Regions from separate parts of the Streptomyces sp. NPDC007095 genome, predicted to be linked through region 3. Evidence: riboswitches for the same ligand, from Rfam matches in the RefSeq annotation. Region 3 holds a riboswitch; each other region holds the start of a gene.

The links. A riboswitch is a leader RNA that binds a small molecule or an ion and turns the genes downstream of it on or off. The one in region 3 is predicted to bind cyclic di-AMP.
Region 1: linked by a shared signal. The riboswitch ahead of ABZ656_RS32665 (M23 family metallopeptidase) and the one ahead of ABZ656_RS14240 (hypothetical protein) in region 3 are both predicted to bind cyclic di-AMP.
Region 2: linked by a shared signal. The riboswitch ahead of ABZ656_RS00630 (LysM peptidoglycan-binding domain-containing protein) and the one ahead of ABZ656_RS14240 (hypothetical protein) in region 3 are both predicted to bind cyclic di-AMP.

Annotation. Positions count from the first base shown of each region.
Region 1 covers NZ_JBEYFS010000114.1:25,339-27,595, forward strand. Annotated here, with positions in the region: gene ABZ656_RS32660 (GntR family transcriptional regulator) at 1-210, opposite strand, end outside; gene ABZ656_RS32665 (M23 family metallopeptidase) at 471-1,235, opposite strand; cyclic di-AMP (ydaO/yuaA leader) riboswitch at 1,248-1,408, opposite strand; gene ABZ656_RS32670 (pitrilysin family protein) at 1,707-2,257, opposite strand, start outside.
Region 2 covers NZ_JBEYFS010000001.1:116,307-118,563, forward strand. Annotated here, with positions in the region: partial or broken gene ABZ656_RS00620 (CocE/NonD family hydrolase) at 1-606, shown strand, start outside; gene ABZ656_RS00625 (hypothetical protein) at 614-913, shown strand; cyclic di-AMP (ydaO/yuaA leader) riboswitch at 1,183-1,344, shown strand; gene ABZ656_RS00630 (LysM peptidoglycan-binding domain-containing protein) at 1,349-2,059, shown strand; gene ABZ656_RS00635 (HAD family hydrolase) at 2,053-2,257, opposite strand, start outside.
Region 3 covers NZ_JBEYFS010000034.1:6,261-8,517, reverse strand. Annotated here, with positions in the region: partial or broken gene ABZ656_RS14240 (hypothetical protein) at 1-883, opposite strand, end outside; cyclic di-AMP (ydaO/yuaA leader) riboswitch at 940-1,109, opposite strand; gene ABZ656_RS14235 (diacylglycerol kinase family protein) at 1,225-2,257, opposite strand, start outside.

The DNA of each region.
Region 1 (2,257 bases), on a different contig from region 3:
GGTGGGCTCCGCGACGCATGCGCCCGCGTGCCGACGGGTGACGACGAAGCCCTCGGCCTCCAGCGTGCGCAGGGCCTCGCGCACGGGGACCCGCGACACGCCGTAGCGGCGCGCGAGCAGTTCCTCGGTGAGCCGGCTGCCGCGCTCGTAGACACCCGCGACGATGTCGTCACGGATCGCCGTGCATACCGAGTGCGCGGGAATGCGCATGACCGGACCTCCGCCTTAATCCCCGCGAAACGCGGTCGATTGACGCTTGTTCAGCGACTCTATTGCAGAGAGCCTGAATTTCCGATGGCGGGCCGGAATCCATGGATATTTTTTGGACAGACAGTCGTTCGAAACGACGAAGCCCCGGCTGTGGGGAGCCGGGGCTTCGGAAGTGTTGACGCCGGTCGTCGGACGTCCAGGGTGCGCGAGCGGCAGAGGATCACACCGTCCGAGCGTCGGAGGATCACGCCGCGCGAGCGTCAGACGTTCACGCCGTGCGAGCGGAGGTAGGCGACCGGGTCCATGTCGGAGCCGTACTCCGCCGTCGTGCGGGCCTCGAAGTGGAGGTGCGGCCCGGTGGTGTTCCCGGTGGAGCCGGAAAGGCCGATCTGCTGGCCCGGGGTGACCGTCTGCCCCACGGAGACGCCGATGGACGACAGGTGGCCGTACATCGTGTAGGTGCCGTCGTGCATCTTCAGGACGATCTGGTTGCCGTAGGCACCACCCCAGCCGGCCGTGACGACCGTGCCGGAGCCGACCGCGTGGACCGGGGTCCCGGAGGCGGCGTGGAAGTCGACGCCGGTGTGGCTGCCCGAGGACCAGAGGCTGCCGCCGGTCTTGTAGCCGGTGGAGATGTACGAGCCGGTGATCGGCAGGACGAAGGTGTTGAGGCGCTTGCGCTCGGCGGCGCGGGCGGCACGCTCCTTGGCCTCGCGCTCCTTCTTCGCCTCCTCGGCGGCCTTCTTGCGCGCGGCTTCTTCGGCCTTCTTGCGTGCCGCTGCCTCGTCGGCGGCGCGCTGCTGGGCGGCGGCCTGCGCGTCAATCTGGGCGGCGACCCTGTCGCCGAGGGTGACGGCCTGGGTCAGCCCGGTCTGCTCGACGGAGGCGTCCGCGGCGAGCGCCGGGGCGGCCAGGGTTCCGATGACACCGGTGGTGGTGAGCGCGGCGACGCCGACGGCGTTCGTGGTGGAGCGCTTCACGCGGCTCGGACGGCGGTGTTTCCCGGGGCCACAGGTGAACGCCATGTAGGGGCTGATCCTTTCCTTCCCTCTCGCCTACCGGGTTAGCTGACGGGTTCGGAGCAGGAAGGTCTCCTACGGACCCCCTCCAGGGAGGGCGTCCGATTCACCCCAGGGACTGCGTATGGGTCCCCGGCTCCCCTGGCTCGCGCCGTACGGGGACTCGGCGATGACTGTCCGGTGCCGCGGGCGCGGCGCACTGCCTGACGAACAGCCGCCCCGACGCTAGACGGGGCGTCTTTCAATCAACAAACGGATCACGGTTTTTGTAGTGCATGCCACAGGGCAGACGGGCAACCTCCCTACCAATACGGACATCTTGGGGATGAAGTCCAAGCGGAATCCGAGCGGAAATCCGAGCAAAAAGGGGCCCGGGCGACTCTTCAGTCACCCGGGCCCTACGGAGTCACGCTCTTCCGCTCCGCGTGCGGCTCGGCTTCCAGCCGGCTTCTACTGAGCCGCTGCTCCGCCGAACCCCTACTCCGCCGGAACGACGGTCACTTCACCGATTCCGAGGGCCTTGACGGGCTCCTGGATGTGCGCGGCGTCGCCGACAAGGACGGTCACCAGACGGTCCACCGGGAAGGCGCTCACGGCGGCCGCGGTGGCCTCCACGGTGCCGGTCGCGGCGAGCTGCTGGTACAGCGTCGCCTGGTAGTCGTCCGGCAGGTACTGCTCGACCTGGTCCGCGAGCGTGCCCGCCACGGCCGCCGCGGTCTCGAACTTGAGGGGCGCCACCCCCACCAGGTTCTGTACGGCGATGTCGCGCTCGGCGTCCGTCAGGCCCTCGGCGGCGAGGGTGCGCAGCACCTTCCAGAGGTCGTCCAGCGCCGGGCCGGTGTTCGGAGTGTCCACGGAGCCGCTGATGGCGAGCATCGCGATACCGGTTCCGTCCGGGGCGGCACGCAGGACCTGGCCGAACGCCCGCACACCGTAGGTGTAGCCCTTTTCCTCGCGCAGGACTCGGTCCAGGCGCGAGGTGAGGGTGCCGCCGAGGCAGTACGTGCCGAGCACCTGGGCGGGCCACA
Region 2 (2,257 bases), on a different contig from region 3:
CATCCGGCTCTCCCTCTCCTCCGCCTACTGGCCATGGATCTGGCCCCAGTCTGGCTCGGCGGCGGGGTTCATCCTGGACCCGGCGGCCAGTTCCCTCGAAACTTCCGGTGCGAGCGCGCGAGTCGGACCCGGGGATCACCTTCGAGGAGCCGGAGCAGTCCGAACCCCCTGGGAGTGACGTCCCCGGCCACCCTTGACGAACCCCGCCCCGAACGCCTGGTCGCCCGTGACGTGGCGAGGGGCGAGTGGCGTGTGGAGGTCGACCCTCGCCAGGACGGCACCCGTGTCCACCCGGACGGCCTCGAATGCACGGAGGACGCCCTGGACACGTACACCATCGACGAGTCGGACCCGCTCTCCGCCCGCACCCGCTCGACGAGGTCGATCCGTCTGCACCGCCCGGAGCTGCCCTGGGAGGCCCGGGTCGAGGCACGCTCCGAACTCAGCTGCGGCGCCCGGGAGTTCATCACCTCGAACGAGCTGATCCGCAAGGACGGCAACGAGGTGGTCTTCCATCGGACGTGGGAGAGGAGAATCCCCCGGACGGCGGGCTGGAGTCCCGGCGGCGTCATGGGCAACCCCGAGGAGCACGGCGCGGACCGGTGAGTTCCTGATGGCCCTGGACGAGGGGATGCTCGCGTACTTCCGCGAGATGGCCGACGAGATGGTCACGCGCTTCGGGATCCCCCGGGCCGACTCGGTGGCGAGGGTCAACAGGGCTTACGCGGGGCAGGAGTTCGGCCCCTACCCGGACCTGATGTGCCACGAACTCCCCGAATACCGGGCCTACGGCATCTACTTCAAGCCCAACGCCGGCCGGCTCCCCGACGACGACCCCGACACGCATCTGTCCGCGTGGGAGGTGCGCCCGGCTCCGCCCGCGGCCTCACCGGCCGGGACACTCGAAGCCTGATGTCCGATTTGCCGCCAGTGCCGGTTTATTTCTGCTTGGTCGCGTGAGTTGGGTCACGCCCATACGGGGTGAACTCTTTATCCCCCCTTGACGACTCCCCCTTTGCACAAGGCAAGTTGAGTGTCACGTTCCGGATTAATCGGGCATTTTCTCCCATGTATTTCGCAGGTGAAAGCGATCTACACCGGGAAATCAGGGCTTGTTCCGGACATGTGCTCTCGCATACGTTCACGTCGATCCGGACGGACCGCCCAATCCTGCCGCCGACCGGAATATCCCAGCCACCCACACACGCACGGCAGGAGCGGGGGACCCAGGTAAGCCGCCGATCCGGACACCGGAACGGCTAGGGGTGAAGTCGCACACACGGTGCGGCCGGGCAGCTCCCGCCCGAACCCGACAGCTCACCTCGCAGGCACCGGAGAGGAATTCGCCATGTCCGCACGAGGCAAACGTCACAGCTTCAAGACCCACAGCATCCTCACGCGGGGCATCCTCGCCGCGGGACTGGGCGGAGTCACGCTCGTCCTCCCGATCATGGGCGCGACCTGCGCACAGGCCGCCGCTCCCACCGCCGCCACCACCACCGACGTCCAGCTCATCACGTACAAGGTGGTCGCGGGCGACACCCTGGCCAAGATCGCGCAGAAGTACCCCACGAGCGGTGGCGCGGCGAAGCTGTACGTCGCCAACCGCGCGGTCATAGGCCCCGACCCGTCGACGCTCCGCCCGGGCCTCACCCTGACCGTGGGCACCAAAACGGTCCAAACCCCCACCAAGAAGGCCTCGGCGCCCACCGCCACCAAGGCCTCTGCGAAGACGTACGCGAACAACCTCGACGGATGGATCAAGCACTCGCTGGACATCATGGCCCGCGCCAAGATCCCCGGCACCTACAACGGCATCCACCGCAACGTCATGCGCGAGTCCTCCGGGAACCCCCTGGCCATCAACAACTGGGACTCCAACGCCAAGGCCGGTATCCCCTCCAAGGGCCTCCTCCAGGTCATCGACCCGACGTTCAAGGCGTACCACGTGCCGGGCACATCGATGAACCCCTACGACCCGGTCGCGAACATCACGGCGGCCTGCAACTACGCGGCGGCGAAGTACGGCTCGATCGACAACGTCAACGGGCCCTACTGATAGGACTGGTGGGGCTGGCTGGGCCGGTAGGGCTGGTACGACGGCCGGGGCTGACGGGGCCGAGGAGACTCGGACGGCTGCCGGGGCTCTCGGGACTCCCGGAACCGATCCGTCCGGCACGGGAACAACCGCTCCAGTACCACCGCGATCCCGTCGTCCTCGTTAGACAGCGTCACTTCGTCGGCCACCGCCTTCAGC
Region 3 (2,257 bases):
GCATCCCCGCACCGAGCGGCATTCCCATTCCCATGGACGTGTCCGCGCCGAGCGGCATTCCCGTACCCGTGGGCATGTTCGTGCCGAACTGCATCCCGGCGCCGAGGGACATGTCCGGGCCGAGCGCGGTCGACTGCTGTCGCTGCCACTCCGCCGCGGCCTGGTTGCGAGCCTGATCCTCCGGGGTGGGCCAGGCACCCTCGGCCGGACGTGACTCGACCGCCGCGGGCCCGGGGTTCCACTGTGCGGCATGTTTGGACACCAGCTCACGGGCCAGCGCCAGCTTTCGCTGGATCTTCTCCTTGGACGTCTTCAACGAGGACTGCCCCGGCCCGGCGGGCACCGCGGGCACCGCGGGCAGCAGGGCCGTGGCGGCCTCCTGCGCAGGTTGTGGCGCGGGCTCCGGCGCGGCCGGCAGCGCGGTGACGGCCCTGGCCGTCAACTCGGCCACGGGTCCGGCGGCCGCCTCGGCGGAGGGGCCTGCGGTCAACTCCAGAACGGGGCGGGCGGTCAACTCCCGCCCGCGGTTGGTGAGCCCGTCCTCCGGCCGCTTCGCCGGGCCCGTGGGCCACGCCTCGGCTCGGCGGTTCGGCATCCGGTCGGCCGGCAGCCTGGCCGGCGCGGACGGACCCAGCTGCGTGCGCGCCGCGTCGAACCAGGTCTTGGTGATGTCGTCGAGGGCGGGGTCGCGGCGCCTGCGCGCGGTTTCCGGCGCCGGGTTGACGCGGCCTCGGCTCCCTGTGGTCATCGCGCGGGTCCCGTTGACGAACCCGACGGCGTTCTCGGCCTGGTCGTAGAGGGAGCTGATCCGCTGCTGCACCTCCTCGCGGCTAGGACCGTCCGCGCCACTGAGGGCGGCCGTCGCGCGTGCGGAGTCGGGCATGCCAGGGAGGCTGCCGCCTCCAGGGCGCGGGGTTCGTTCCGGCGCCATGGGAGCCGTACTCCTTCCGTACTCCGCCTACCGGGTCGGCCGTCGGGTTCGGGCGGAAGATTCCGGAAGGCATGCCCTACGGCCCTGCCCGAGTGGGCAGTCGGGCCGATTCACCCCAAGGTCGGTTGGGTCCTGGTTCCGGTTGCCACAGGGGCATCGGATTCGGCGGAGGTCGCGCGACCCGGCGAGGTTCGCCGGAGGGAGTCGTGCGGCCTGCCGCCAACTTAGCCAATTTGTGTGCCTGGTGTGAAGATTGGAGCGCGAACTGTCCGATATGTAATTGTGACCTTCGTCTACGCGTTCCGGCTGCGACCAGGATGTCGCACGACCGCCGTTCGCCCCATGGTCGCCGCCAGCGTCCGCAACCGGCGCCAGTCCAAGGGAGGTTGGGCCTCGGGTACACCGGGCCGTCCCTTCGGGACGCGGACGCGCAGGGCGCCGGGTTCGACGCGGCAGTGGACCGGGGCGGGCAGGACCAGAGCCTCGCCGTCGATGCCGGCCTCGACTTCCGCGCGGTCGGCGTCGATGACCACCACACGGGTGGTCAGGACCGCGAGTCCGTCCGGCGCGGGGTCCAGTACGAGCGCGGCGGCCTCGGCCGCGCTGTCCACCGTGATGCCGAGGACACCGAGCAGCCCGGAGTCGAGCCGTTCGCGGCGGCCGAGACCGGCCGGATCGTTGGTGCGGTAGGGGTTGTTGCTCACCAGTACGGCCTGCGGGGCGTCGAGCGTCGTGTCGCCGGCGCGGGCGGTCAGTCGCGGCCCGCGCTGGCGGGTGAGCAGGTCGGGCAGGAGGTCCAGGATGGTGCCGATCTTGTCGTCGCGGTACGCGGGACTCTGCACGACCGCCGCGTACGCGCCGAAGGAGGCGTTGTTGACGAACGGATGGCCGCCGGCGAAGCCGAGGTCCACGCGGAGTTCGACGCCGTCGGTGAGGGCGTCCAGGCAGGTCGCCGGGTCGTCGCGGTCGAGGCCGAGGTCCATGGCGAAGTGATTGCGGGTGCCGGCGCAGACCACCAGGAACGGCAGACCGTGTTCGGCGGCGACGGCCGCTACCAGCGCCTGGGTACCGTCACCGCCGGCGACGCCCAGCAGATCCGCGCCGTCCGCGACGGCGGCCCGGGCCAGCGCGGTGACGTCCTGGTGCTTCTCCGGGTCGAGCAGCACGACCTGCGCGCCGAGCCGCTCCGCCTTCTCCCGCAGCCCGAACTTCGCCACCTTGCCGCCTCCGGAGTGCGGGTTCATGAGGAGGAAGGGGCGCCGCGGCGGCGGTGCCCTGCGTTCCTTCGGGCGCGGCGGGCGCGTCCGGTCGCTCCGCAGGGCGTAC